2 regions of the Ciceribacter sp. L1K23 genome follow, and region 2 is predicted to be linked to the other one. Evidence: predicted binding sites of a transcription regulator. Region 2 holds the regulator's gene; the other holds the start of a gene.
The links. The regulator HrcA, encoded in region 2, represses chaperone genes, less so after heat shock. The targets are predictions, from matches to a motif close to GTTAGCACTCNCNNNNNGNGAGTGCTAAC.

Region 1 (14,526 bases), 470 kb from region 2:
GAGATCTTCGGAGATCACGGTGCCGCCGGTCAGGATCGCGATGTCTTCCAGCATGGCCTTGCGGCGGTCGCCGAAGCCCGGAGCCTTGACGGCAGCGATCTTGAGGCCGCCACGCAGCTTGTTGACGACGAGCGTTGCGAGAGCTTCGCCTTCGACGTCTTCAGCGATGATGACGAGCGGCTTGCCGGTCTGGACGACAGCTTCGAGAACCGGGAGCATGGCCTGAAGGTTCGAAAGCTTCTTCTCGTGCAGCAGGATGTAGGCATCTTCCAGGTCAGCAACCATCTTTTCCGGGTTGGTGACGAAGTAGGGCGACAGGTAGCCGCGGTCGAACTGCATGCCTTCGACGACTTCGAGTTCGGTTTCAGCGGTCTTGGCTTCTTCGACGGTGATAACGCCTTCGTTGCCGACCTTCTGCATGGCTTCCGCGATGTCACGGCCAACCTGCGTGTCGCCGTTTGCCGAGATCGTACCGACCTGGGCGACTTCTTCCGAAGTCGAGATCTTCTTGGCCTTGGCCTGGAGGTCCTTGACGACTTCAGCAACAGCAAGGTCGATACCGCGCTTCAGGTCCATCGGGTTCATGCCGGCGGCAACGGCCTTGTTGCCTTCGCGAACGATGGCCTGGGCAAGAACGGTTGCGGTCGTGGTGCCGTCGCCGGCGATGTCGTTGGTCTTCGAAGCAACTTCGCGGACCATCTGTGCGCCCATGTTCTCGAACTTGTCTTCGAGTTCGATTTCCTTGGCGACCGATACACCGTCCTTGGTGATGCGCGGAGCGCCGAAGGACTTGTCGATGATAACGTTACGACCCTTCGGGCCGAGGGTAACCTTCACGGCGTCAGCGAGGACGTCGACGCCATGCAGCATCTTTTCGCGCGCGGTGCGGCCGAATTTGATTTCTTTAGCAGCCATATTCAAAACTCCCGGAGCTTAGCTCTTTGGTGAATTGTTGATGTGGGATACGGATCGGCAGATCAGCCGATAACGCCCATGATGTCGGATTCCTTCATGATCAGAAGGTCGACGCCATCGAGCTTGACTTCGGTGCCCGACCACTTGCCGAACAGAACGCGGTCGCCGACTTTGACGTCGAGAGCCACCTGCTTGCCGTTTTCGTCGCGGGCACCCGGGCCGACGGCGACGATTTCGCCTTCAGCGGGCTTTTCCTTGGCGGTGTCCGGAATGATGATGCCGCCCTTGGTCTTTTCTTCGGACTCGACGCGCTTTACAACGACGCGGTCGTGCAGGGGGCGGAAGTTGGTGCTTGCCATTGTCTAATCCCTCGATCAAATGACATTGGCGGATCTCAGGGACCCGCGTGATGATGTTAGCACTCGCCATTGAAGAGTGCTAGCGACGTCGATTTAGGGACAGCACCGTGCGGAGTCAAGAACGGCTCCGAAAAAACCGTGAGCCGCACCTGATTGGGTGACTAGAGTGCGCGAGGCTGCGCTGGCGGTCAGAGCGGCATCATCTGAAACACGCCGAAATGCCCAGCTATGCGGTTCTCCGCCAGGAACGCGGCGGGTTCGAATTGGGTGCTCTCGTAGAATGCGTCGACGGCCGCCTTGGCCTGGCGGAGTGATGCCGCGTTTTCCCATTCCACCACCGTCACCACTTCAATTCGATCCTCGACTTCCATGATCGCGACCCTGTTGTAGAGGCAGCCGGACAGAGTGTCGAAATAGCCATGGATGAGCGCGAGACGGTCTGCAAAGGCAGCAAGGCTGTCGCGAGGGCAGTCGAAGCGATCAATGCGGAAAATGCTTGCACTACGAGGAAATACGGAAGCGGCGTTCATGAGGGGTCTCCGGAAGAGTTGTCATTGAATGCCGCAGACGATAGAACCTCAAGTAAACTTGAGATCAAGGGCAAATGATGACGAGTGGTAGGAAAATGACGGACGGGTTTCTGACGGTCGGCGAGGTCGCGTTACGCGCCGGTATCGCCGTATCCGCTCTTCACTTTTACGAGCGGGAGGGTTTGATCGGCAGTTGGCGGACTTCCGGAAACCAGCGCCGCTATCCGCGCGGCGTCCTGCGACGGGTCGCGCTCATCAAGACGGCACAACGGCTCGGAGTGCCTCTCGCCGACGTCCGCGAAGCGCTCGCCACCTTGCCGCAGGACCGCCCGCCGACGGCCGCGGACTGGCGTCGGCTTTCAACCAATTGGCGTAGTAAGCTGGACGAGCGCATCGGCACGCTCGTGGCACTCCGGGATCAACTTGACACTTGCATCGGATGCGGCTGCCTGTCGCTGGATGATTGCCCGTTGCGCAATCCGGATGACAATCTTCGCAAGGAAGGTCCAGGCCCGCGCCTCATGCCCTGATAAGCGCAACGCGGCAAAAGACCTTGCCTTTGGCCTCCGCCTTTGCAATGTGGGCCGCTGACTTCATCGAACCGGGATCGGGGTACATGGCCGCGCGCATCGAAAACCTGAACGCTATCAGCGATCGTTATGACGTCGTGCTCTGCGACGTATGGGGCGTGCTGCACAACGGCGTGGACGCCTTCGCGTCGGCGTCGGACGCCCTTTCCCGCGCCCGGGAGAACGGCTTGACCGTCGTTCTTATCACCAATTCGCCTCGCCCGTCGCCGGGTGTCATCAGCCAGTTGCGGATGATCGGAGTCGCCGATACCGCCTATGACCGGATCGTGACATCGGGAGACGTGACCCGCACGCTGATCGCCGCAGGCCCGAAGAAAATCTTCTTCCTCGGGCCGGACCGGGACCTGTCGCTCCTTGATGGCATCGATGTCGTGCCGACAGACGTGTCGGACGCCGAAGCCATAGTCTGCACCGGATTCTTCGATGACAAAAAGGAAGTTCCGGAAGATTATCACGAGATGCTTGCCGGCTTCTCCGCCAGGAGCATTCCGTTGATCTGCGCCAATCCGGATCTCATCGTTGAGCGTGGTAGCCGAATGATCCCGTGCGCCGGAGCCATCGCCGCCTACTACCAGCAACTGGGTGGAGCGACCCGGATCGCTGGAAAGCCGCACAGCCCGATCTACGAGGCATCGCTCGTGGCGGCCCGCGATGCCCGTGGCGGCGAGGTTGATATGACGCGCGTTGTCGCCATCGGCGACGGTATGCCCACGGACGTGCGTGGCGCTCTCGATTATGGCCTGGACCTGCTCTACATCTCCGGTGGCATTCACGCTGCCGAATACACCGTAAACGGTAAGCCGGACGAGGCGATCCTCAATGCTTGGCTCGAACGCGAGAATGCGACGCCGAAGTACTGGATGCAGCGCCTCGCCTGAGAGAATTCCCGATGACGGTTTTTCATCGCAACGAGAAGAAGGACCTGCTGCCGGACCGCTTGAAAGGCGGTGTGGTCGCCATCGGTAATTTCGACGGCGTACATCGCGGACATCAGAGCGTGCTGGACCGTGCGCTGGAACTTGCCGGAGACCGCGGTGTTCCGGCGCTCGTGCTGACGTTTGAGCCGCATCCTCGCACTGTTTTCCGTCCCGATGCCCCTGTGTTCCGGTTGACGCCGGCGCCACTGAGGGCACGCCTCCTGGAGGCGATGGGTTTCCACTCGGTGATCGAGTATCCCTTCGACATGGAGTTCTCGCAACGCTCTGCCGAGGAGTTCGTGAGGACCATTCTTGTCGATTGGATCGGCGCCAGCGAAGTGGTCACGGGTTTCGATTTTCACTTCGGCAAGGGTAGGGAAGGAGGGCCAGCCTTCCTGATGAACGCGGGGAGCCGCCACGGCTTCGGCGTCACTCTCGTCGATGCGTTCCGGGATGAGGGATCTGAAGTGGTCTCGTCCAGCCGTATCCGCAAACTGCTGTCGGAGGGCGCCGTTTCCGAGGCCGCCGGGCTGCTCGGCTATCGCTTCACTGTCGAGGCGGAGGTCATCAAGGGGCAGCAACTGGGCCGGACCTTGGGCTATCCCACGGCGAACATGGCCCTTGCTGAAGAGTCTGAACTGAGGCCCGGCATCTATGCCGTCCGCTTCCGCCGACAAAACGGAACTCTCCACGACGGCGTTGCGAGCTTCGGCTATCGTCCGACGGTCACCGATCACGGCGCCGCACTGCTTGAGACCTATGTCTTCGATTTCGCAGGAGATCTATACGGTGAACTCTGTTCCGTATCCTTCTTCGGCCACCTGCGGGACGAGCTGAAGTTTGATGGACTGGAGCCCCTCGTCGCTCAGATACGGCAGGACGAAGATGAGGCACGAGCGCTTCTTTCGGGCGTGCGGCCGCTTGGCTCTCTGGATGCCTCCATTTCGTTCTGAATGCTGTTTTTCGAACGAGTTTTGGGCTAGTCCAAACGAGAATACGACTTCATCAATTATTCTGAAACCTGTTGCCTATCTAATGTAACAACACACAATTTAAAATAGAAGTGTTGGATGCTCGATCTCAGTACGGTCTTTCTTTATACCGCGCTGCTTAATCTCGCGGTTGCGATAGCGACAACAGTTGGCTGGCTGAGCAATCATCGTCAGAAGGAGCTGTTGATCTGGTGCCTTGCTGCCTGGTCCATCGTGGTCGGCGGCATGATGATGGCCATGCCGAAGACCGTCGGCTTGCAGGCGATCGAGTATATAGGTGGCATCGTTTATATCTGCATGGCCGGCCTTCTGGCGCTCGGCTTCAAGGAATTCTTCGGACTGCGCTACCGCTGGTGGGAGGCGTTCGTCGTCTCACTAGTGGTGTCCATTTGCCGGGTTGGTCTGAAAGTCATGGATTTTCCGATTTCGGCCCACGTTCCTCTCATTTACCTTGGCACAGCGGCGAATCTGGTGTTCGCGGCGACCGTGATTCACCGGGCGACGCGTGGCAGGAAGCTGCCCTCCAGTCGCCTGGCGGTGGTGGTTTATAGCCTGTTCGCATTTGCCAATGCCGTGGTGGCCGCAATAGCGGCTGTATCTCCATTGCGCATCGAAGATGGTCTTCCGGTAGCGTCCTGGCTCGGCCCGACCAGTATTCTCCTCGCCATCTTCACGTTGAGCGCATTTCTGCTGACGATCGTCTTGAAGCTTGAACGGGTGAGCGAAGACCATCGCAGGCTCGCCGATACCGATTACCTGACGGGTATTCTCAATCGCCGCCGCTTCATGGAGGAGGCGGAACTGCTCTCACGGACAACGGGCGGCGCGATCGCGCTGATCGATATCGATCACTTCAAGCGCATAAACGATACCCACGGCCATGCTGGCGGGGATGATGCGCTGGTTCAGTTTTGCGAACATGTTGTCTCGGCAATGCCGGCGAACGCCGTCTTCGGCAGGTTAGGCGGAGAAGAGTTCGGTCTTTGCCTGCCGCGTCACGACCATGCGGCTGCGACCATCGTTCTCGAACATTTGCGGAGCGCGATCGCCACCCGCGAAATCCGCTCCGGAAAGAGTGCGTTCTACCTTACATTCTCATGCGGCTTTACAGTCATGGATCGCGACGACCGGGCGCTTGACGCCTGGGTGGTTGAAGCGGACCAAAGCCTCTACGTCGCCAAGACGGAGGGCCGCAATCGTGTTGTCGCGACCCCGGTCAATCGTGAGCCGTCGACCCCAACACACGTCTATTCCCGTACGGCCTGACCGCCCGCGAAGCCGTTTCGGGAAACAATAGTGTGCCCTTTGTCGGCCTCCGACATTCTTGTTTCCGACCTCTTCCTTTTCCCCGTAAAACCGCTTAAACAACCGCCACCATGACCCGGGTTTGGCTGCGTATCTCTATTCGAATTATTGGCCCGGCCTTCCGCGCGCTTTGAAAGCTGCCGGAGGGTCCGGGTTTTCGGCGCTTGTCCGGCGCCTCATCAACCGCCAGATTTCCCGATTTTTTCCGGCGCATACGCGCCGCTGCGATGGCTAGATCATGACCGATACCGCTGAAAAAGTAGACTACTCCTCCACTCTCTATCTGCCTGAGACCGACTTCCCGATGCGCGCCGGCTTGCCGCAGAAGGAACCGGAGATGGTCAAGCGCTGGCAGGAAATGGGTCTCTACAAGCGCCTGCGCGCCTCCGCCGCCGGCCGCGAGAAGTTCGTCCTCCACGACGGCCCGCCCTATGCCAACGGCAACATCCATATCGGCCACGCGCTGAACAAGATCCTGAAGGACGTCATCAACCGCTCCTTCCAGATGCGCGGTTTCGACGCCAACTACGTGCCCGGCTGGGACTGCCACGGCCTTCCGATCGAGTGGAAGATCGAGGAGGAGAACTACCGTTCGAAGGGCAAGGAAAAGCCCGACCTCAAGCAGCCGTCAGCCATGATCGAGTTCCGCAAGGAATGCCGCGCCTATGCCGAAAAGTGGATCGGCGTCCAGTCGGAAGAGTTCAAGCGCCTCGGCATCGAGGGCGACTTCGACAATCCCTACACGACGATGAACTTCCACGCCGAAGCCCGCATCGCCGGCGAATTGCTGAAATTTGCCAGTTCTGGCCAGCTTTATCGCGGCTCCAAGCCCGTCATGTGGTCGGTCGTCGAGCGTACCGCGCTGGCCGAAGCGGAAGTCGAGTATCAGGATTATGAGAGCGACACGATCTGGGTGAAATTCCCGGTCACGGAAGGGCCGGCCGATCTGAAGGGCGACTTCGTCGTCATCTGGACGACGACCCCGTGGACCATGCCGGGTAACCGCGCGATCTCGTTCTCCTCGCGCTTCGCCTACGGTCTCTACAAGGTCACGGCGGCTGAAAACGACTTCGGTCCGCAGCCCGGTGAAAAGCTGATCTTCGCCAAGCGGCTCGCCGACGAATGCGCCGCCAAGGCCAAGGTGACCTTTGAATTGGTTCGCGATGTCGAAGGCGATGAACTCGCATCGATCACCTGCGCCCATCCGCTCGCCGCACTCGGCTACGACTTCAAGGTGCCGCTCCTCGACGGCGACCACGTCACCGACGACGCCGGTACCGGTTTCGTGCACACCGCGCCCGGTCACGGTCGTGAGGACTTTGACGCGTGGATGGACAATGCCCGGGCGCTTGAAGCTCGCGGCATCTCGTCCCGCATCCCCTTCACCGTCGACGATGCCGGCTACTACACCAAGGATGCTCCTGGTTTCGGCCCGGATCGCGCAGGAGGTCCGGCGCGCGTCATCGACGACTCGGGCAAGAAGGGCGACGCCAACAAGGTCGTGATCGAAGCCCTGATCGCCGCGAACAACCTGTTCGCTCGCGGCCGCCTGAAGCACACCTACCCGCATTCCTGGCGCTCCAAGAAGCCGGTGATCTTCCGCAACACGCCGCAATGGTTCGTCTACATGGACAAGGACCTCGGCGACGGCTCGACGCTGCGCTCGCGGGCGCTGAACGCCATCGACGAGACCCGCTTCGTGCCGGCCATGGGCCAGAACCGCCTGCGTTCGATGATCGCCGACCGTCCAGACTGGGTTCTGTCGCGTCAGCGCGCCTGGGGTGTGCCGATCTGCGTCTTCGCCGATAGCGATGGCAACGTGCTGAAGGACGAGAAGGTCAATGCCCGCATCCTCGAGGCCTTCGAGGCCGAAGGGGCGGACGCCTGGTTCGCCGAAGGCGCCAAGGAGCGGTTCCTCGGCAACGAGCATGACCCGGCCAAGTGGACCCAGGTCATGGACATCCTCGATGTCTGGTTCGACTCGGGCTCCACCCACGCCTTCACGCTCGAAGACCGACCGGACCTCAAGTGGCCGGCCGACGTCTATCTCGAAGGCTCCGACCAGCATCGCGGCTGGTTCCATTCGTCCCTGCTCGAAAGCTGCGGCACGCGCGGCCGCGCACCTTACAACGCCGTCATCACCCATGGCTTCACCATGGCGGAAGACGGCCGCAAGATGTCGAAGTCGCTCGGCAACCAGGTCTTCCCGCAGGACGTGATGAAGGAGTCGGGCGCCGATATCCTGCGTCTCTGGGTCATGACCACTGACTACTGGGAAGACCAGCGTCTCGGCAAGTCGATCATCCAGACCAATATCGACGCCTATCGCAAGCTCAGGAACACCATCCGCTGGATGCTCGGTACGCTCGCCCACGACAAAGGCGAGGAGATCGACTATGCCGATATGCCCGAGCTCGAAAAGCTGATGCTGCACCGCCTGTCGGAACTCGACGGCCTGGTGCGTGAAGGTTACGACCAGTTCGATTTCAAGAAGATCACCCGCTCTCTGATCGATTTCTCCAACATCGAGCTGTCGGCCTTCTACTTCGACATCCGCAAGGACGCACTCTATTGTGACGCGCCGTCGTCGCTGCGTCGCCGGGCGAGCCTCGCGGTCATCCGCAAGCTGTTCGATTGCCTGGTGACATGGCTCGCGCCGATGCTTCCCTTCACCATGGAAGAGGCCTGGCTGTCGCGTAATCCTGCCGCCGAGTCCGTTCATCTCGAACAGTTCCCGGCCGTTCCCGCCGAATGGCGCAACGACGCGCTGGAAGCGAAGTGGGCCAAGATCCGCGACGTGCGCTATGTGGTCACCGGCGCTCTCGAAATCGAGCGAAAGGACAAGCGCATCGGTTCCTCGCTGGAAGCCGCCCCGGTCGTCCATGTCGCCGATCCGGAACTGCTTGCAGCGCTCAACGGGCAGGACTTCGCCGAGATCTGCATCACCTCCGCTATCACGGTCGTGGGTGACGAAGGTCCGGCGGATGCTTTCCGCCTGCCGGAGGTGGCCAAGGTCTCGGTCGAGCCGAAGCTTGCCGAAGGCAGGAAGTGCGCCCGCTCTTGGCGGATCACCACCGATGTCGGCTCCGATCCCGATTACCCGGATGTGTCGGCGCGCGATGCGGCGGCACTTCGGGAGCTTGCGGCGCAACGTTAAGGAAAAGTCACCGGATGATTTGCGCTTTCGCGGGTCATCCGGTAAATTTGCCTGAAATTGGCCGGAATTTTCCGTCAGGCGGTGGACAAAGGTCGTCTGTACGGCGGGCCGGCAAGGCTGGAAGGTTTTCATGATCAGGGCAGACGCGTTTCGAGTAACCGCTGGTTTGGCGGGCATTTTGCTGGGTTGCGTGGGGCTGACGGGCTGCGTGGGGAGCCCGACCTACGGCACCGACAAGACGGCAATGGAGCAATTGGTCGATGACCTCGGGTCAGCCGTGTCCGTCGGGGCGTCACCGAACAAGAATGCCAACGTCAAATACAATCCACGTCCCGAACTCGTGATGCCGCCGTCTTCGGCGCAGACCGCGCTCGTGGCGCCGCAGCCCTCGGTCGCCAATCGCGAACTGAACCCGGAATGGCTGGAAACGCCGGAAGAAGCGCGCGAACGTCTTCGCAAGGAAGCGGACGAGAACGCCGACAATCCGAATTACAAGTCACCGCTGCTTGAAGGCTACGGCACCAGAGGAACGATGACCGAGAGCCAGAAATGGGAAGCCTTCCGCGAAGCGCGTCAGATCCAGAAGGGCGCCTATCTCGATCAGCGCCGTTTCCTCGCCGACCCGCCGACGCAGTATCGTACGGCGTCGGACCCGGCCGTTCTCGAGGACCTGGGTGAGCCGGAACTCAAGAAGGAGCGGCGCCGCAAGAAGGAAGCCAAGGCCGCGCAGCAGACCAGCCAGTGGTGGATTCCCTTCCAATAAGCTGAATTCCAAAGGTGCTATCATGGGCAGGCCAATGGCCTGCCTTTTTCTTGAGGTGACCATGAATTTTGAGGTGCGCGACGCCACGCCGGCCGATGTAGGCACGATCCTGCGTTTCATCACCGAACTCGCCAACTATGAGAAGGCGGTCGATCAGGTCGAGGCGACGGTGGAGAGCCTGGCCGCCACCCTTTTCGGGCCCGGCGCGGTCACCAGAGCGATGTTGCTGGAGGCCGATGGTGTTCCGGCCGGCTTTGCAGTCTGGTTCTACAGCTATTCGACGTGGCAGGCCAGAAACGGACTCTATCTGGAGGATCTCTACGTCTCGCCCGACTATCGCGGATCTGGTGCCGGCAAACTGCTGCTGCGCCATCTGGCGAAAGTGGCGGTCGAAAGCGGATGCGGACGGTTCGAGTGGAGCGTCCTCGACTGGAACGAGCCGGCGATCCGCGTATACGAGGCGATCGGCGCAGAGCCGCAAACGGAGTGGATACGCTACCGTCTCGCGGGTGACCAACTCCGCGATTTCGCCGCCGGATAGATATGTCTGGCTCAAGACAGGTTTCGGGTCTGTCGTCCGATCAGCGCAATATGCAGAAGGTGTACGACCGGGCCGACCACCGATAAAATCAGCAGCGCGATGTCGCGCTCGGCAAACTCGGTTTCGAGCGCTATCACAAGCAGCATGATGGCCGAGATCAACAGCGGCGTCAGGGAGAGAGCCACCAGCCGCGGCGCGGTCCAGTTGACCCTGCCCGATACGGACCATTGCATCGGCAACCGTCGCATGCCCGGCGCGACGATGAAGTAGGCTGAAGCCGATATCGCTCCCATGCCAAGCACAGCCAGAATGGCGACCAGGATCATCCCACCTCCCTCTTCTCTAGGAAGAATGAGCGAAGCAGTTCCGCTGCCTCGCTTTCGGCCAGCCCAGAATAGACGTCAGGCGCATGGTGGCAAGTCGTCTGGGTATAGAAGCGCCCCCCATTGTCGACACCGCCGCCCTTCGGATCCTCGGCGCCGTAGTAAAGCCGGCGGATACGGGCAAAGGAAATCGCCGCGGCGCACATCGCGCAGGGTTCGAGCGTGACGTAGAGATCGGCGCCTGACAGTCGCTCCTGACCAAGCAGCGCGCTTGCGGCGCGTATGGCCTCGACCTCGGCATGCGCGGTGACGTCGTTCTTCTCCCGTGTCCTGTTTCCGCCTCGCCCGATTATCGTTCCGTCGAGCACCACGACCGCGCCGACCGGCACTTCGCCCCGCTCTGCGGCTGCCTTTGCCTCCGTCAGCGCGGCCTGCATGAACCCGTGCGATTCCGCCATATGACGAATTCCTCTTAACCCCGGCGTCCTGACCTGATAGGAGACGGACAAAGCTCAAGGCAAATATCAAATGACATCCAAAGACAAGCCCAGAAAATCCGCAACCGGGCCATCCGGTCGCGGCGGAAAAGACGCAACACGCAAGCCCGCGCCGGACAAGGCGAAACGGTCGCCAAAGCCCACCGCAATGGCAGCGGCTGCCACTCCTGCCGCCGATGAGGCAAAGCCGGAACGGATATCGAAGCTGTTGGCCCGTGCCGGCGTCGCATCCCGTCGCGACATCGAACGCATGATCATGGACGGCCGCGTGCGGGTTAACGGAAAGGTCCTGGACACGCCGGTGCTCAATGCCACGTTCGCCGATCGCATCGAAGTGGACGGACAGCCGATCCAAGGCATCGAGCGGACGCGTCTCTGGCTTTATCATAAGCCCGCCGGTCTGGTGACCACCAATTCCGATCCGGAAGGTCGTCCGACCGTATTCGAGAACCTGCCGGAAGACTTGCCGCGCGTCATGTCGATTGGCCGCCTCGATATCAACACCGAGGGACTTCTGCTTCTCACCAATGATGGCGGACTGGCGAGGGTGTTGGAACTTCCGACCACCGGCTGGCTCCGGCGCTACCGTGTCCGGGCCCATGGCGAAATCGACCAGGCGGCGCTCGACGCTCTGAAGGATGGCATTGCCGTTGACGGCGTGCTCTATGGATCCATCGACGCTACGCTCGATCGTTCGCAAGGCCGCAACGTCTGGCTCACCATGGGTCTGCGCGAAGGCAAGAACCGCGAGATCAAGAACGTGCTCGGCGCGCTCGGCCTCGATGTAAACCGTCTGATCCGCATCTCTTATGGTCCGTTCCAGCTCGGTGATCTCGGCGAAGGCAAGGTCGTCGAGGTGCGGGGCCGCATGCTGCGCGACCAGCTTGGGCCACGACTGATCGAGGAGGCCAAGGCCAATTTCGAGGCGCCGCTTCACGACCGCAAGGCCGTCGACGCCGAGGATGAGACCGAAAAGCCCGCCAAACGCGCGAAGCCTGCCCGCGAATGGGGGCGTGACGACCGCGAGGCGGCCCGTGACCGTCTCGACACGCGCAAGCCTGAGGGCCCTCGTGGTGACCGGAAGGCCAAGTCCGAAGGCTTCCGTCGCGATGATCGGGACCAAGGACGTGGCGGCGTTGGCGACCGGCCGAAGCGGACGCCCGCGATGAAGAGCCGTACGAGCAATGTCTGGATGGCGCCTGGCGCCCGCCCCGTCGCGGAAAAAAAAGCCGGCGACGAGTCTGCTTCCGCCAAGGCTCCGCGTCGCGAGGCGGCAGGTCCCGGCAAGCGCTATGGACGGGACAAGGACGGAAAGCCGACAAAGGGAATGACGCGCTTCGATCCCGATCGGAAGAGTTTCGATGACCGCGGTCGTCGCGACGAGGGGCCGCGGGTTCAGGTGAGCCGTGCCCGCGACGAGGATGGCGAATGGATCCGCGCCGAGTCGCCCGCCAGCAATCCGCGAGGCGGCGACGACGGCAAACGCGGTTTCGGCGAACGCGGCCCCCGGCGAGATTTCGGCGATCGGCCGGAGCGAGGCGATCGTCCGAAATTCGATCGCGGCGAACGTTCAGGTGCGCCGCGGGGTGATCGGCCGACATTCGATCGAGGCGACCGCCCGGCTGGCGATCGCGCCGATCGTCCGCGTGGAGCCAAGCCGTTCGGGGACAAGCCGAAGGGTGGAAAATCGTTTGGCGGCAAGCCCGCCGGTAAATCCTTCGGCGGCAAGCCGGGTGGCAAGCCTTCCGCAGGCCGTCCCGGCGGCAAGGGACCTGGCGGCAAGCCGTCGGGCGGCGGCCGTGGTCCCGGTCGTGGTCAGAGGTAAACCGCTGTGAGGATAGTCGGCGGTGAGTTTCGTGGCCGTTCCCTGGCCACGCCGAAGTCCAATGCAATCCGACCCACGACGGACCGGGCGCGGGAAAGCCTCTTCAACATCCTGGCGCACGCCTATCCTGAGGTTCTGGACGGCACGCGGATACTCGATCTGTTTGCCGGCACCGGAGCCGTCGGCATCGAGGCTCTCTCAAGAGGGTGCCGCTCAGCCCTGTTCGTGGAAAACAGTGTCGAGGGACGCGGCCTGATCTGGGAAAACATCGATGCCTTGGGCCTGCATGGCCGTGCGAGGATGTTGCGTCGGGACGCGACATCACTCGGGTCGGTCAGTAACATGGAGCCGTTTCATCTCCTCTTTGCCGATCCGCCCTATGGCAAAGGTCTGGGAGAGAAGGCGCTGAAAGCTGCGTTTCAGGGCGGCTGGCTGTTGCCTGACGCCCTTGTTGTTCTGGAAGAAAGCGCGGATGTGAGCGTCATCCTCGATCCGGTTTTCAGGCTGATCGAGGATCGCGATTTCGGCGATACGCGCATGCATTTCTACCGCTACAAGCCGACCTGATGCCGGAGGCCCATCGGGCCCAATGAGAAAGCTCATTCCGTGACCGATAAAGCCACTCCGTCCTCAAGCACAACGCGTGATCCGACGGTGGCTGTTGCGCTCGGTGCGGGCGGTGCCCGCGGCTTCGCCCACATACCCGTCATAGAGGCGCTCGATGAGATGGGCATTCGTCCCGTCTGCATCGCCGGCGCGTCGATGGGAGCCCTGATCGGCGCCGGCATGGCGGCCGGCATGCGCGGCCGCGAAATCCGCGAATATGTTCTCGAGACCGTCGGGAAACGGTCGACGGTCGCCAATCGGCTCTGGAATCTGGGGCCGGGAACCATGCGGGATGCTCTCGGCGGCTTTCGGCTGGGGCAGTTCAACCTGGAACGTATTCTAGCCGCGTTCCTCCCGCCCGAACTGCCCTCCGACTTTTCCGCGCTGCGCATTCCCCTGAAGGTGGTCACTACCGACTATTACGCACAGAGTGAATCCATCCGCGAGGAAGGAGCGCTGCATCCGGCGCTCGCCGCGTCTGCCGCCATACCGGTGCTCTTCATGCCGGTCGAGATCGATGGACGCATCATGATCGATGGAGGCATCTTCAACCCGGTGCCGTATGAACACCTGCGGCCCCTGGCGGACATTGTGATCGCCATCGACGTCGTCGGCGTCCCGGATGGGGAGGGAGTGCCCAATCGCTTCGACAGCCTGTTCGGCACGTCGCAACTGATGATGCAGTCCATGATCGCGCTCAAACTCAAGCTGTCAAAGCCGGATATCTTCCTGCGTCCGCCCGTCAATGCTTTCCGGGTTCTGGATTTCGTCAAGGCACGCCAAGTGCTGGAGGCGGCGGATGGCGTAAAAGATGACCTAAAACGCAGGATCGAGTCCGCGATCGAGACGCGCCTTCGCGATACAAGCGCTTAGCGACCCATCTCCTCGCCCACTGCATCGGGCAGGCGAGCGGCCGACTCCGAGTCGTCGCTTTGCCGTTTCGGCTTGACGAGGGGTTCCGGGCGTACCGGCCTGTTGTGCAGCATGTGGCGTCCCGCAAGAATGCCTTCGGCAGCCTGGATTTGCAGCCGCTCCTCATCGCGGACGCGAATGTCATCCATGATCGATTGTGCTTCGGTCTCGCTCATGCCGAGCGCCTCCAGCGTCTTGCGGCCAAAAAGCAGACCCGATTCCAGCGTTTCGCGTATCTCGTATTCGACGTCCCTAGACCGAAGCGACAGGCTGTGGATGCGGTCGTACGAGCGG
Region 2 (14,526 bases):
GCCAGGGGTTTGTCAGCAGTCTGACCCGCTTCGATGAAGCGGGCTTTTCTCATCTGATCACTGCTTTGCTTCCGCAGGCTGTTCGGATCCGTTTCCTTCGGGCTTTGCCCCCCCCTTGGCCACGCCGACCATGGCCGGACGCAGGACTCGTTCGCCGATAACGTAGCCAGCCTGGACGACCTGAACGACGGTATTGTTCGGCACATTGGGGTTCGGAACTTCGAACATTGCCTGATGGAAGTTGGGATCGAACTTCTGCCCTTCGGCCTCGATCTTCTTGACACCATGACGCTCGAGCGTTGAAAGCATCGCCCTTTCGGTCATCTCCACGCCATCGATCAGCGCCATCAGGCCTGCGTCGGCCGCCTCGCGCGCTTCCGACGGAATGGCATCCAGCGCGCGGCGCAAATTGTCCGATACAGCAAGCATGTCACGAGCGAAGCCTGTGACCGCATAGGCCTTGGCGTCCTTCACGTCGCGTTCGGTACGACGGCGCAGGTTATCCATCTCGGCCGCAAGGCGAAGATAGCGATCGCGCAACTCGGCATTCTCAGCCTGAAGAGCTTCGATCGGATCCGGCTCAGTGGTCTCGGCAATCGGTTCCTGAATTTCAGCTGCTTCGGATTGGTCGACAGCCGTTGCGTCAGGTCCGTTCTTGGTTTCGTGGTCGGTCATGACGTTCTCCGGTTGAGGATGGAAATCGTGCCCGATATCAGCGCTTGGCGCGGAAAAATCAAGGCTTTGACAGAAAGAAGTGGGAGGTCAGCGAGAAAGGCGCGCCATCAGCTGAGCGGTGTAGTCAACCATCGGAACGATCCGCGAATAATTGAGCCGGGTGGGGCCGATAACCCCGACCGCGCCTATGATGCGTTCCTCAGCATCCCGGAATGGCGCCACGATCAGTGAAGAGCCGGACAAGGAAAACAACTTGTTTTCGGAGCCGATGAAGATGCGCACGCCCGGTCCGGCTTCTGCTAAATTGAGAAGCTCGATCAGGCTCTCCTTTCGCTCCAGATCGTCGAAAAGGAGACGCAGGCGATCGATATCCTCCGCGCCCTCCACTCCTTCGAGCAGGTTGGCGCGACCGCGAACCACAAGGCGGGTCAGCTTCTCGTCCTCGGCACCACCGGACCAGACCGCCAAGCCGCGCTCAACCAGATCTTGCGACAGGGAATCGAGCTCCATCTCGACCTGCTGCTGCAGGCGAACGAGCTGGCTCCGCAGCTCGCTCAGAGTCTGGCCGTTGAGATGAGCGTTGAGGAAGTTCGCGGCCTCCGTCAATTGAGAGGCAGTAACTCCCGCCGGCAGATCGATGATCCTGTTTTCAACCTGATTGTGGTCGCCAACGAGAACAGCCAAAGCTTTCGTCGGCTCCAGACGGACAAATTCGACGTGCTTGAGGACCGGATCATTCTTCGAGGAAATCACCAGACCCGCGCCCCTCGACAGGCCGGACAGCATCCGGCTTGTTTCCGTCAACAAGTTGTCCATCGGCATATCCGTGCCCGTCGGCCGAATCTGCCGTTCAATCTGACCACGCTCTTCGACGGAGAGATCGCCGACCTGCATGAAAGCATCGACAAAGAACCGCAACCCCGCCTGAGTCGGAAGCCGACCGGCACTGACATGCGGTGCGTAGATAAGACCGAGCTCCTCAAGATCGCTCATCACGTTTCGCACCGAAGCCGGCGAGAGCGACATCGGCAGGATACGCGACAGGTTACGCGAGCCTAGCGGCTCGCCTGAATCGAGGTAGCTTTCGACGATGCGGCGGAATATCTCCCGCGAGCGGTCGTCCAATGCCGATCCTGTATCCATGGCGGTAATACGCGTTATGCCCATTTCCCAAAGCTGATCGCACGTGACACTGAGGGAAAATATAAGCATTCCAGCGGCGATAACAAACCGGAAAATGCGGCGACGCGGCGCTTGGACAAACCGTCCTTTTTCTTTGCAAATCGGCGCATCCCCCCGTAGAAGACCGTAGACCAAAAGAAGGAGCTAGCAATGCGGCCATCCGGCAGACGCACCGATCAGATGCGCAAGGTTTCGTTCGAGCGCGCCTTTTCCAAACACGCCGAGGGCTCCTGTCTGGTGAAATTTGGCGACACGCATGTTCTCTGCACAGCCAGTCTCGAAGAAAAGACCCCGCCATGGCTGCGGAACACCGGAAAGGGCTGGGTGACCGCCGAATACGGAATGCTGCCGCGGGCGACCGGCGACCGCATGAAGCGCGAAGCAACCTCCGGCAAACAAGGTGGTCGGACGCTCGAGATCCAGCGCCTGATCGGGCGCTCGCTCCGCGCGGTCGTTGACCTGGAAGCTCTGGGCGAGCGTCAGATCACTCTCGACTGCGATGTCATCCAGGCGGATGGGGGTACCCGGACGGCTTCGATCACCGGCGCTTGGCTTGCACTGCGCGACTGCCTGAAATGGATGGAAACGCGGAACATGATCAAGGCGGACAAGGTGCTGAAGGATCATGTTGCTGCTATCTCCTGCGGGATTTTCGCGAAGCAGCCGGTCATCGACCTCGACTACCTTGAGGATTCAGCGGCCGAGACAGATGCGAATTTCGTCATGACCGGCTCGGGAGCCATCGTGGAAATCCAGGGTACCGCGGAGGGCGTGCCCTTCTCGGAGGAGGAGTTCCTGACCCTCATGCGACTTGCTAAGACCGGCATTGCAGAACTGGTCGACATGCAAAAGCAGGCCATCTTCTAAGGCCGAGGGAGACGTCTTGGCCGCGTTGGTCGACGGCATATTGGAAACAGCTCTCTATGCGGACGATCTCGACGCCGCGGAGGCCTTCTACGGCGGCCTGCTGCAACTCGAACGTATCGTCCGCCATGGCGATCGCAACGTCTTTTTCCGGTGCGGAGCGGGTATCCTGCTGATCTTCAATCCGGATCAGAGTAGCAAGGAAGCCAACAAGGAAGCCCTTCCCGTTCCACCCCACGGTGCCCATGGCCCCGGCCACATGTGCTTTCGTGCAGCCGGACCGGCGATCGATGCTCTCTGCGAGCGGCTGGCCGAGGCCGGGGTCGAAATCGAGGCGGATTTCCGCTGGCCCAACGGAGCGCGATCGATCTACTTTCGCGACCCGGCAGGCAATAGTCTTGAGTGCGCGGAAGCTCACCTTTGGAACATCAAACAGGACACGCCATGAGAAAGCTCGACACGAAAACCATCGTCGTTGCCAGTCACAACGCGGGCAAGATCGCGGAGATCGCCGACCTGATCGGGCCTTTCGGGTTTTCAGCGAAATCGGCCGCTGAGCTGAAATTCGACGAGCCCGACGAGACGGGCACCACATTCGAGGAGAACGCGGCGATCAAGGCCCTCGCCTCGGCACGCGCTGCGGGACTGCCGGCGCTTTCAGACGATTCCGGACTGGTCGTTGACGCACTTGACGGGGCGCCGGGTGTGTACACGGCCAACTGGGCCGAACGGGAGGACGGTTCGCGCGACTTCGTCATGGCTATGGAGAAGGTCGAGAAGGCGCTGCAGGAGAAAGGTGCATCCGATCCCTCGCAACGGACGGCGCGCTTTGTCAGCGTTCTTTGCCTTGCGTGGCCTGACGGCCATACCGAGTTCTTCCGTGGGGAGGTGGAGGGGCGGGTCGTCTGGCCCCCGCGCGGGGCCAAGGGGTTTGGGTATGATCCCGTCTTCCAGCCGGAGGGCTACGAAGCGACATTCGGAGAAATGAGCGCAGACGAGAAACACGGCTGGAAACAGGGTGACGCAACGGCGCTTTCGCATCGGGCGCGTGCGTTCAAGCTTTTCGTCGAAACCTGCCTGGAAGGCTGAGATATGTTGCAGCCGACGCCCTTCATCCTGCCCGACACGGGGGAACCGGGTTTTGGCGTTTACCTGCATTGGCCTTTCTGCGCGGCGAAATGCCCCTACTGCGATTTCAACAGCCATGTCCGGCATAAACCGGTCGATCAGGAACGCTTCGCGCAGGCATTCCTTCGAGAAATGGCGCATATGCGTGGTCTCTCCGGTCCAAAGACCGTCACCAGCATATTCGTCGGTGGCGGCACACCATCGCTCATGGAACCGTCGACCATCGAGACGATCCTTGATGGCGTGGCGCGCTACTGGCATGTGCCGGACGGGATAGAGGTGACGATGGAGGCTAACCCCTCCAGCGTCGAGGCAGAGCGTTTCCGTGGCTATCACGCCGCAGGCGTCAATCGCGTTTCAATGGGTGTGCAGGCGCTCAACGATCGAGATCTGAAGTTCCTTGGCAGGCTTCACGACGTCGCCGACGCTTTGAAGGCGATCCGGCTCGCCCGAGAGATTTTTCCGCGCATGTCGTTCGACCTTATCTACGCCCGCCCGGACCAGACCGTTCAGGCGTGGGAACAGGAACTTGAGGAGGCGATTTCCTACGCGGCGGATCATCTTTCGCTCTATCAGCTGACGATTGAGGAGGGGACGGCCTTTTACGGCCTCCATAAGGCCGGCAAACTCACCACACTTGACGACGATCGCGCGGCTGACCTCTATGAGGCGACCCAGGACATCACGGCGGCAAGGGGATTGCCGGCCTACGAGGTCTCCAATCATGCCCGTCCGGGTGCGGAGAGCCGTCATAACCTGACTTACTGGCGCTACGGCGACTATGCCGGCATCGGGCCGGGTGCGCACGGCAGGATCAGTCGGGAGGGTGTTAAGCTCGCCACAGCGACCGAACGCAACCCGGAACAATGGCTCGAACTGGTCGAGCAGCGCAGCGAGGGCATCGTTGACCAGGAGAGATTGGGACGCGACGAACAAGCGGACGAATTGCTGCTGATGGGATTGCGATTGCGCGAGGGTGTAGACCTTGCGCGGTGGCAGCAGCTTTCCGGTCGCGATCCGGATCCGGATCGCGAAACCTTTTTACTGGAACACGGCTTCATCGAACGCCTCGGCAATTCGCGCCTGCGCTGCACGCCAAAAGGCATGCTCATTCTCGACAGCGTGGTCGCAGATCTTGCGAGCTGACGTGTAACGGTCTTCCGAACCCGGATCACTTTCCGCCGTTATCCGGATTTTTCGACCACGGTTGCAAACACATTGTGTTCGAGGACAATGTGCGAACGCTGACGAGAAGAAAATTACGCGCCGCCGGTCAGTACACTTTTCGTTCTCTTGACGATTCCGGTTGCTTTCGCTCCTATCTCGATCAGGTAGCGCCAGGATGATTTGCTCTCCGCGTTCGGAACCTGATTGCTGAATTCACGGCAACACATGTCATACATTTCAGACGACCTTCACCGCCGCAAGCGTTCGCGCTTTTCGGTAGAACTTCCCACGCTTGTATTGACCTGCACGATATACCTTTCCTGGTTTATTCTGACTTTCTACTGGACGACTTTCCCGTTCATCGTCCTGTTCGTGCTCGGAGGATGGACAATCGCTTGGCATGGCTCCCTGCAGCATGAAGTATTGCACGGACATCCGACGCGTTTTCGACGGATCAACGACGCAATCGGCTGGCCACCGGTTTCCTTGTGGCTACCCTATACGCTCTACAAGCACGCTCACCTGAAACATCATAATGACGAATGGCTGACGGATCCGATCGAGGATCCGGAATCCTACTACTTTACCGATGACGGCTGGAACAAAACAGGTCGGATCGGACAGATGATCCGCCGGGTCAACAATACCCTGGCTGGACGACTGACCCTCGGTCCGCTGATTGCAGTCGCCGCGCTCTGGGGATCGGAAGCCGCACGCTTCGTCCGGGGCGACGCAACACATGCCGCCGTCTGGCTTCGGCATCTCGTCGGCGTTGCTGCGATTATCTTCTGGGTGGTTGTCATCTGCCAGATGCCGATATGGATCTATCTTGTCGCCTTTGCCTATTCAGGCCTGGCTTTCTCAAGACTCCGCTCCTTTGCCGAGCACCGCTATGCTGGCACGAAGGAGGAGCGCACGGCGATTGTCGAAAAGAGCCCGGCATTCGGCCTGCTCTTCCTTTATAACAATCTCCACATCGTGCATCACAGCCTGCCGCAATTGCCATGGTACAAGATACCGGGGCTCTATCATGCTCAACGGCAGGCCTTCATCGAGCTCAATGGCGGGCTCGTCTACAACGGCTATCTCGATGTCGCGCGGCGTTATCTTTTCCGACAGCATCACGAGCCGATCCACCCGCAGCACATGGCTGGCCAAACCAGCGTGGCGACCGAAATCAGCTATACTGATCAGTTGATGACGGGATAGCCATTGCGAAGGGCGAAGTCCTCGAGTTCGGTCAGCGCGTCATATGCCGCCTGATCAGGAACCTCGAAGCCAACCAGGCCGAGAGGTTCCCTAATCGCCGCATAAGCCGGCTGGGTCGCTATCCGCGACAGGCTTTCCCGGACAACCGATACCTCCGCATCGGTGGCGTCTTTCCGCGAAATAATCGGCAAGCCTGGTCCGGCGGGTGTTTGCATCAAAACCTTCACCCCTTTTAGGGCGTCCGGCGAATGCGCAGCGAGAAGGCCGAAAGTCACACTGTCTATCGCCGCGACGTCGGCGTGACCGTCAAGAACGTCGGCAAGTGACATCAGGTGGCCTCCGGTAAAGGATACCTTTGCGAAGAAACGGCCCGCAATCGCCTGGGGCGCGATCAGCGCACGCAGCAGATTCATGCCGGAGTTCGACATCGGATCGTTCACCGCAACCCGCCGGTTCCGCAGATCCTCAATACCGCCGATCCCTTCGGCGTCACGAACAACCACAAGGCTGGCGCGATCGATACCATTTCCGCCCGGAAACCGGTAAATCGGGACGCCTACAAGGCGAACATGCCCACGCAATTGCTTTATATACGGATAGCCGCAGGTCTGCGCAAAAACCAAATCCTCTCTTCGCCACAACGCATCATAAGGGGAGGATCGGTCAAGCTTCGAAGGCGCGGAAAATCCGGCTTTCGTCAGGTCGTCGCGAATGATCCGCCATAGCGCATCATTCGCCTGCCGCACGGGCTCACAAAAATCGTACATGGCGAGGCTGGCGCTCGCCATCGGTCAACGAGCCCCCACCTCGCGCGCTATCACGCGTTGTTCTCGTTGATCAGCCGCTTCAAAAGTTCAACTTCATGGCTGAGTTTCGTGTCGGCACCGATCAGTTCCTCGATCTTGCGGACCGCATGCAGAACGGTCGTGTGATCGCGACCGCCGAACCGCCGACCGATTTCCGGGAACGAGCGTGGCGTCAGCGTCTTCGACAAATACATCGCGATCTGACGCGGCTTGACAATCACCCGGGTACGACGGTTCGAGACAAGCTCCTGCCGCGACACGTTGTAGTGGCGGGCAACGATCCGCTGGATATCCTCAATCCGCACCCGCTTCTGCTCGGCCGCACCGACTAGATGCGCGAGAAGCTCATCGACCCTGTCAATCGACAGGTTCGGCTCGAAGGACCGACGGAAAATGAGCTGGTTGAACGCACCTTCCAGATCGCGACCGCTGCTTGAGATATTGCGCGCCACATGCACCAAAATCTCCTCGGGAATATCAAGCGATGTGTCGTCCTGGCGGGCTGAGGCAAGTTTGTTTTTCAGCATCTCGAGGCGCATCTCGAAATCTGGTGCTTCCATCTCGATGGCAACACCGCCTTGAAGGCGCGAACGGACGCGCGGATCGAGCGACTCCAGTTCCCAGGGCGCGCGGTCGGCAGCCACCACAACCTGCTTGGCACTGTCGAGCAGCATGTTCAGCAGATGGCAGAATTCATGCTGGATCATCTTGCCCTGCAGGAACTGCATGTCGTCGATAACGAGGAGATCGATGTTGCGAAGAGACTCCTTCAGCGTCAAGGCGTCGTTGTCGCGGATCGCGGTGGCAAAGCGCCACATGAAATATTCCGCCGTGAGATAGACCACACGCGGAGCCCTCGGGCTCTGGACTGCGGCGTTTGCGATTGCCTGGAGCAGGTGCGTCTTGCCGAGCCCGACCGAGGAATGGATGAACAGCGGATTGAAGCGCACGGCACCCGCACCGGCTTCCGCGATCGTCTTGGCGGCGGCCAGCGCGACGCGGTTGGAAGCGCCCTCGACAAAGCTGTCGAACGTGAAGCGGCTGTCGAGCGGCGAGCCGAAGAAGGGGCTGCCGGCTGCAACCCGTGCCGGCTGGGCGGACTGGGGCGTCGGAGCAGCCTGACCGACGGTCTGAAGACCCTGTCGGCGCGGCTGGACGTTCTGTGGCTCGTTTACCTGCAGGCGGCCCTCTATTGCCGGCTTGACGCTCCTGCTTGCGCTTCGCACGACAATTTCGGCCTTCAGGATGCCCGGATCTTCCGCCTGGAGCAGCGAGGTAATGAGATCAAGATAGCGGTTGTTGATCCACGACTTCAGAAAGGTTGTCGGCACGCTGAGGCGTACGACACTCTTTGATACAGAATGAAGCTTGAGGCGTCCGAACCAGCTCGCGAACACATCCGGGCCGACCTGAGCCTTCAGCCGCGCGCTGAAACGCTCGAACAGTGCATCATGCTTCATTTCGGGATTACCCTCCGCCGTTTCGCTGCAAACGGCCATAGTCGTCTGGCGAGCACCGTCATGATCCGGTGCGCCGGCTATCGATGAATTCATTTGCATATTATTTGCCGCCTTTTCATTTTCAGATGCCGGCTGTCGCCGTCACATTAAGGATCAACCGGCATCGACTAACATCGACCGCCTCAGCCAACCCTGTCCCCGCGTTATGATCGCCCATCCTCGTCATGAACGATCAACCCCTTCCGTATGCCTCTCTCTCCATCCGAATTCGTTCCCGTCTTCCACGAACAACGGACAAAACGACCCACGCTCCGAAACAGGGAAAGTTTCGGCGCCACGTCGCGACTGTTTGAAAAAACGAGGCGGAAACGCCTCGTCCACAGACAACATCAACCGGAAGCGGGTGAAAAGGGGCTTAAGCCCTCACGCCCATCCGACCAATTTTCGCCGTCTGCCGAGAGGTATTAAGGCAGGATCACAGACCAAGATCAACCGCGAATTTTTACGTCAAATTAAGACCTGCCCATTGACTCCGAGGCGTCTTTTTCAATGTCACAATTCCTCGAAAAATATTCTCTTTGGAATCAAGGAGATTCAAATTTCAGGTGATGACGAGCGGACGTAGGGCCAGAAAAATAAAAATTCGCTTGACTCAAAAACGGGGCAGCTTGCCGTAAAGTGAGGTTCAAGAACATGAATGAACCTCTAACAAATGATTGTAATTAAACGATAATTTCTGTCACGCGGCCGTCATTTAAATGTTACGTCCTCGCCGGCCTAGGGACGACATGAACGACACAACGCAAAAAGCCCGATCAAATGATCGGGCAATTTAAATGCGGCAGAAAAATGTCTTAAATCAGGCAGACAGGGCCTTCACACGCTGCGCCAAACGCGAAATCTTCCGCGACGCAGTGTTGGCGTGAACGACACCCTTGGAGGCTGCGCGCTGTAACTCCGGCTGCGCCGCACGAAGGGCTTCCTTGGCAACCGCCGGATCACCTGCGGCCAGAGCTTCCTCGACCTTGCGGATAAAGGTACGAACACGCGAGCGACGTGCCTTGTTGATATCGGTACGGCGTGCGATCTTGCGGGTCGCCTTCTTAGCCGAAGTTGTATTGGCCATGGATGCCTCTCTTCGAATTCAAACCAAACTCCCATATCGCCGCGTCGGGCCGCAACAGACGGTCAAGCCAGCATTGGGGAGCAATCGCGGAAGAACCGGAAGGTTTTCCGTGTCGTGGGCGGCCGTATAGCGGGAAAGCGATCATCCGTCAACGCGCAATTTCGACGAAGCCACCCGGAAAGCGAGTCATTTGACTCTGCGCGCCGAAACGCTAGCGATGCTTGAACAGCGCCTTCCGCTTTTCGACAAAGGCGGCCATCCCTTCCTTCTGGTCCTCGGTCGCGAAGAGGGAATGAAACAACCGGCGCTCGAAACGCAGGCCCTCCGTCAGCGTCTGTTCGAAGGCACGGTTCACGCTCTCCTTCGCCATGGCCACCGCAGGCCTCGATAAGGAGGCTATCTTGACCGCGGCCTCGACAGCCTCATCCAGAAGTCGGTCATAGGAAACCACGCGGGCAACGAGGCCCGAACGTTCGGCTTCAGCGGCGTCCATCATGCGCCCAGTCAGGCACATATCCATCGCCTTTGCCTTGCCAACGGCCCGCACAAGCCTCTGGGTTCCACCCATGCCGGGGATGATGCCCAGCGTGATTTCAGGCTGGCCGAATTTCGCGTTTTCCGCGGCGATGATGAAATCGCACATCATCGCGAGCTCGCATCCACCACCCAGGGCGAAGCCAGAGACGGCCGCTACCAGTGGTTTGCGGAAGGTCGAGACACCATCCCAGCCTCCAATGAAATCGCCGAGATACGCATCCACAAACTCAAGGGATTGCATTTCCTTGATGTCAGCGCCCGCGGCGAACGCCTTTTCCGAGCCGGTGAGGACGACCGCTCCGACCTCGGCATCGTTATGAAATGTCTCCAGGGCCGCAACCAGTTCCTCCATGACCGTCGAATTGAGCGCGTTCAACGCCTGCGGGCGGTTGAGCGTCACGAGCGCGACCTGTCCGCGCATCTCGACGAGAAGGGTTTCATAGCTCATTTGTCTCATTCCCTAACCGTTGACAGCGGTTTCATTTCTGGCAGCGCGGGCAAAAGAAGGTAGATCGCCCGGCCTGCACGATACGGTGAACGGTACCGTTGCAGCCCGGGGACTGGCAAGCTTTGTCTTCCTGGTCATAGACCTTGAAGCTATGCTGAAAATAACCCAGCGATCCATCGGTCCGGATGTGGTCGCGGAGCGATGACCCACCCGCCGCGATGGCATCGGCAATCACCGTCCTGACAGCGTCAACCAGACGGCCCAGTGCCGCCGTCGGCCTTCCGGTGGCGGTCACGAGTGTTGCCGCCCGGCGCTCGGGCGAGAGGCCGGAAAGCCAAAGCGCCTCACAGACGTAAATATTGCCAAGGCCGGCCACGACGCGCTGGTCGAGGAGCGCCTGTTTCAGTGGCTGTTGCTTACCCGCGAAACGGGCCGCCAGATATCCCGCATCGAGTTTGTTGCCGGTTGGCTCTGGGCCCAGCCCACGAAAAGCTGGCCAATCATCGATCGCCGTGCGCTCAACGACGTCCATGAAGCCAAAACGACGGGGATCGTTATAGATGATCTTCACCGGGCCGCCAGAAGTTGCAAGATGGAAGATCACGTGATCATGCTTCTCATCCTTGACTCGGGCATAATGGAAATTTCCGGGTGCATCGGCCTCCTCTACGCGGAAGGAGCCGGACATTCCCAGGTGAGCGATGATCGTCAAGCCGCCGTCGAGATCGATCAGCAGATACTTTGCCCGGCGACCGAGCCCCAGGATCTGCCGTCCGGCGACGCGCTCTGCAAAGTGTCCAGGAAAGGGAAATCGCAGATCCGGTCGGCGTAGCTCGAGCCGAGACAGCACGCTCCCCTCCATCGACGGCGCAAGACCCCGTCTCACCGTTTCCACCTCTGGCAATTCGGGCATCGCATCCCATCTTTCTGTTTAAACGCGACCGGCGCTCGGCTATAGAACAGCGCCAAGTGGCCGCAGGCGCATGTCGCGTGCAGAGATAGCCCGCGAAAGACAATTTCGCTATGGTCTTCGGACCCGTATGAGTAAGGAGCACGACCGGATGACCAAAAGCCGTATTTCGTCCGAGGGCGGCATGGAAACGTCCTACGGCTTTCGCGAAGTCCCCGAGACCGAGAAGCAGGGGCTGGTCAACGAAGTCTTCCACAAGGTCGCAAAACGGTACGACATTATGAATGATGTGATGTCGGCCGGACTTCATCGGCTTTGGAAGGATGCGATGGTTGCTGCGCTCCATCCCCGCAAGAGCCCCGACTTCCGCGTTCTAGACGTTGCCGGCGGGACAGGCGACATCGCATTCCGGATCGTGGAAGCGTCTGACCGTCAGGCGCAGGCCACTGTTCTCGATATCAACGGCTCCATGCTGGAGGTCGGGTCGGAGCGTGCCGCCAAAAGGGGGCTTTCCGAAAATCTCACCTTCGTTGAAGCGAATGCGGAAGAGCTTCCGTTCGAAAGTGGTAGTTTCGACGCCTACACCATCGCCTTCGGCATCCGGAACGTACCCCATATCGATGTTGCGCTAAAGGAAGCCTACCGGGTTCTGAAGCGCGGCGGACGCCTTCTCGTGCTCGAGTTCTCGGACGTGGAGATGCCCTTGCTGGACCGTTTCTATGACGAATGGTCATTCAAGGCGATACCGCGCTTCGGGAAGATGATCACGGGCGATGCCGAACCCTACCAGTATCTCGTGGAGTCGATCCGAAAGTTTCCGAACCAGCGGGATTTCGCGGCGATGATCTCGGCTGCCGGCTTCTCACGTGTCACCTTCACCAATTATTCCGGTGGCATTGCCTGCCTGCACTCCGGCTGGAAACTCTGAGCTAGATGAGCACACTCGGAGCATATTTCCGTCTCGCGCGGGTCGGCTGGGTCTTGATGCGCGAAGGTGTCATCGAGTCGCTGCCGGCGGAGGGCCTGCCGCCAATGGTGGCGTTCGGCAAATCGGCGGCCAGCCTCCTCGCGCGACGCCGCAGCAAGTCGCAGCAACGATCCGATCGCCTGGCTAAGGCCGTGGCGCGGCTCGGCCCCTCCTACGTCAAGATCGGACAGTTCCTTGCGACACGTCCCGATGTCGTCGGCGCTGACTTGGCAGAGGATCTTGCCGGCCTCCAGGATCGGATGGACTTCTTTCCGATAGAGGCATCGAGAGCGGCCATTGAGGGATCTCTCGGCCGTCCGGTCGAGGAACTCTTCACGCGGCTTGATCCACCGGTCGCGGCGGCATCCATAGCGCAGGTCCATCCTGGTGAGGTTATCACTGCCGACGGCCCGCGGAAGGTCGCCGTCAAGGTGATCCGGCCAGGTGTTCGCCGACGTTTTTCCGCCGATCTGGAAGCCATGTACCTGGTCGCCTGGCTGCAGGAGCGTTTCCTGCCGCATACCCGACGGCTGAGACCGGTCGAGGTAACACGCGCGCTCGAACAGACGACCAAGGTTGAGATGGATCTGCGGCTGGAAGCTGCTGCCCTTTCGGAAATCGCCGAGAACACTAAGGACGATCCTGGTTTTCGGGTTCCGGCGGTCGATTGGGAGCGCACCGGACGCGACGTCGTCACGATGGAATGGATCGACGGCATTAAAATGTCGAACGTCGAGGCCTTGAAGGCGGCCGGCCATGATCTCGATGCCCTGGCAGATACGTTGATACAGTCGTTCCTGCGCCATACCCTCCGTGACGGGTTCTTTCACGCGGACATGCATCCGGGGAACCTTTTCGTCGACCCGACGGGAATGATCGTTGCGGTCGACATGGGCATTTCCGGCCGGCTCGGCAAAAAGGAGCGCCGGTTCCTGGCCGAAATCCTCTACGGGTTCATCACACGCGACTATGTGCGCGTCGCCGAGGTGCATTTCGAGGCGGGTTACGTCCCCTCGCATCATAATGTCGCCAGTTTCGCGCAGGCGATCCGGGCGATTGGCGAGCCTATCCACGGTCAACCGGCGGAAACGATTTCGATGGGGCGTTTGTTGACGCTTCTTTTCGAGGTCACCGAGCTTTTCGAGATGGAAACCCGCCCGGAACTGGTGATGCTGCAGAAAACGATGGTCGTTGTCGAAGGCGTGGCGCGGATTCTCAATCCTCGCTTCAACATGTGGAAGGCAGCCGATCCGGTCGTGTCAAAATGGATCCGCGACAATCTCGGGCCAAGGCGGATAGCGACCGATCTCAAGGACGGCGTGAAGGCGGCGGTGCGGCTGGCGGAAGCCTTGCCCGAAATCGCCACGAAGACAGAAAAGCTGCACTCGGAGCTCATGCACATGAGCGAGAACGGTCTTCGTTTCGACCCGGAAACCGCTGAAGCGATCGGCAAAGCGGAGGCGCGCCATACCAGATGGGGTCGGCTTGCTCTCTGGATAATTGCTGCCGCTCTCGTCGCAATCGCGATCCAGATGGGTTGATCTCATCATTGTTTCTTTCTACCGCTTGTAGAGAGGAAAACGATGGTCATCGTACCGAGCGCCCATCCCTGCACGTCCAGTTTTGCCCACGCTCTCCAGGAGATGTCCATGTCCGCCACGAATGCCAGCTTTGCGCGCGCGACGCTTCTGATGCTGGCGATAGGAACGGCCATTCTTGTGGCTCTTGTCCTGTCGTCGCTCTGGCTGGTTGAGCGGACCCAGGGCACGTTCGATGCCATCATCCGCGAACGCGACATCCGTCGGGCGAGCGCCAACCTGTTGCAAACACTTACCGACGCCGAGACCGGCCAGCGCGGCTACATCCTGACGCTGGATGAGAGCTTTCTCGAACCCTATAATCAGGCTTTGGAGCAAATCCGTAGCGAATGGGCCGAGGTTCAGGCGCTCGTGGCGGACAGACCCGCCAAAGCTGACAAGCTCGCCGAATTGGGCCAGTCGATCGAGACGAAGCTATCCGAAATGGAGGAGACCATCACTCTTGCCAG

Region 1: the regulator HrcA is predicted to act here: its motif matches at 1,330-1,358, upstream of groES (co-chaperone GroES).

Annotation. Positions count from the first base shown of each region.
Region 1 is NZ_JAGRRC010000001.1:2,919,612-2,934,137, reverse strand. Features, by position in the region: gene groL (chaperonin GroEL) at 1-915, opposite strand, end outside; gene groES (co-chaperone GroES) at 978-1,274, opposite strand; gene J5J10_RS14155 (hypothetical protein) at 1,463-1,804, opposite strand; gene soxR (redox-sensitive transcriptional activator SoxR) at 1,900-2,334, shown strand; gene J5J10_RS14145 (TIGR01459 family HAD-type hydrolase) at 2,421-3,272, shown strand; gene J5J10_RS14140 (bifunctional riboflavin kinase/FAD synthetase) at 3,284-4,264, shown strand; gene J5J10_RS14135 (GGDEF domain-containing protein) at 4,382-5,569, shown strand; gene ileS (isoleucine--tRNA ligase) at 5,847-8,765, shown strand; gene J5J10_RS14125 (hypothetical protein) at 8,896-9,528, shown strand; gene J5J10_RS14120 (GNAT family N-acetyltransferase) at 9,590-10,069, shown strand; gene J5J10_RS14115 (hypothetical protein) at 10,081-10,395, opposite strand; gene J5J10_RS14110 (nucleoside deaminase) at 10,392-10,850, opposite strand; gene J5J10_RS14105 (pseudouridine synthase) at 10,921-12,714, shown strand; gene rsmD (16S rRNA (guanine(966)-N(2))-methyltransferase RsmD) at 12,721-13,281, shown strand; gene J5J10_RS14095 (patatin-like phospholipase family protein) at 13,321-14,193, shown strand; gene J5J10_RS14090 (monovalent cation:proton antiporter-2 (CPA2) family protein) at 14,190-14,526, opposite strand, start outside.
Region 2 is NZ_JAGRRC010000001.1:3,392,409-3,406,934, forward strand. Features, by position in the region: gene grpE (nucleotide exchange factor GrpE) at 58-675, opposite strand; gene hrcA (heat-inducible transcriptional repressor HrcA) at 763-1,842, opposite strand; gene rph (ribonuclease PH) at 2,008-2,724, shown strand; gene J5J10_RS16400 (VOC family protein) at 2,750-3,169, shown strand; gene rdgB (RdgB/HAM1 family non-canonical purine NTP pyrophosphatase) at 3,166-3,810, shown strand; gene hemW (radical SAM family heme chaperone HemW) at 3,814-4,995, shown strand; gene J5J10_RS16415 (fatty acid desaturase) at 5,242-6,225, shown strand; gene J5J10_RS16420 (PhnD/SsuA/transferrin family substrate-binding protein) at 6,207-7,013, opposite strand; gene dnaA (chromosomal replication initiator protein DnaA) at 7,043-8,590, opposite strand; gene rpsT (30S ribosomal protein S20) at 9,351-9,617, opposite strand; gene J5J10_RS16435 (enoyl-CoA hydratase) at 9,829-10,602, opposite strand; gene mutM (bifunctional DNA-formamidopyrimidine glycosylase/DNA-(apurinic or apyrimidinic site) lyase) at 10,634-11,515, opposite strand; gene ubiE (bifunctional demethylmenaquinone methyltransferase/2-methoxy-6-polyprenyl-1,4-benzoquinol methylase UbiE) at 11,664-12,440, shown strand; gene ubiB (2-polyprenylphenol 6-hydroxylase) at 12,446-14,020, shown strand; gene J5J10_RS16455 (CHASE3 domain-containing protein) at 14,129-14,526, shown strand, end outside.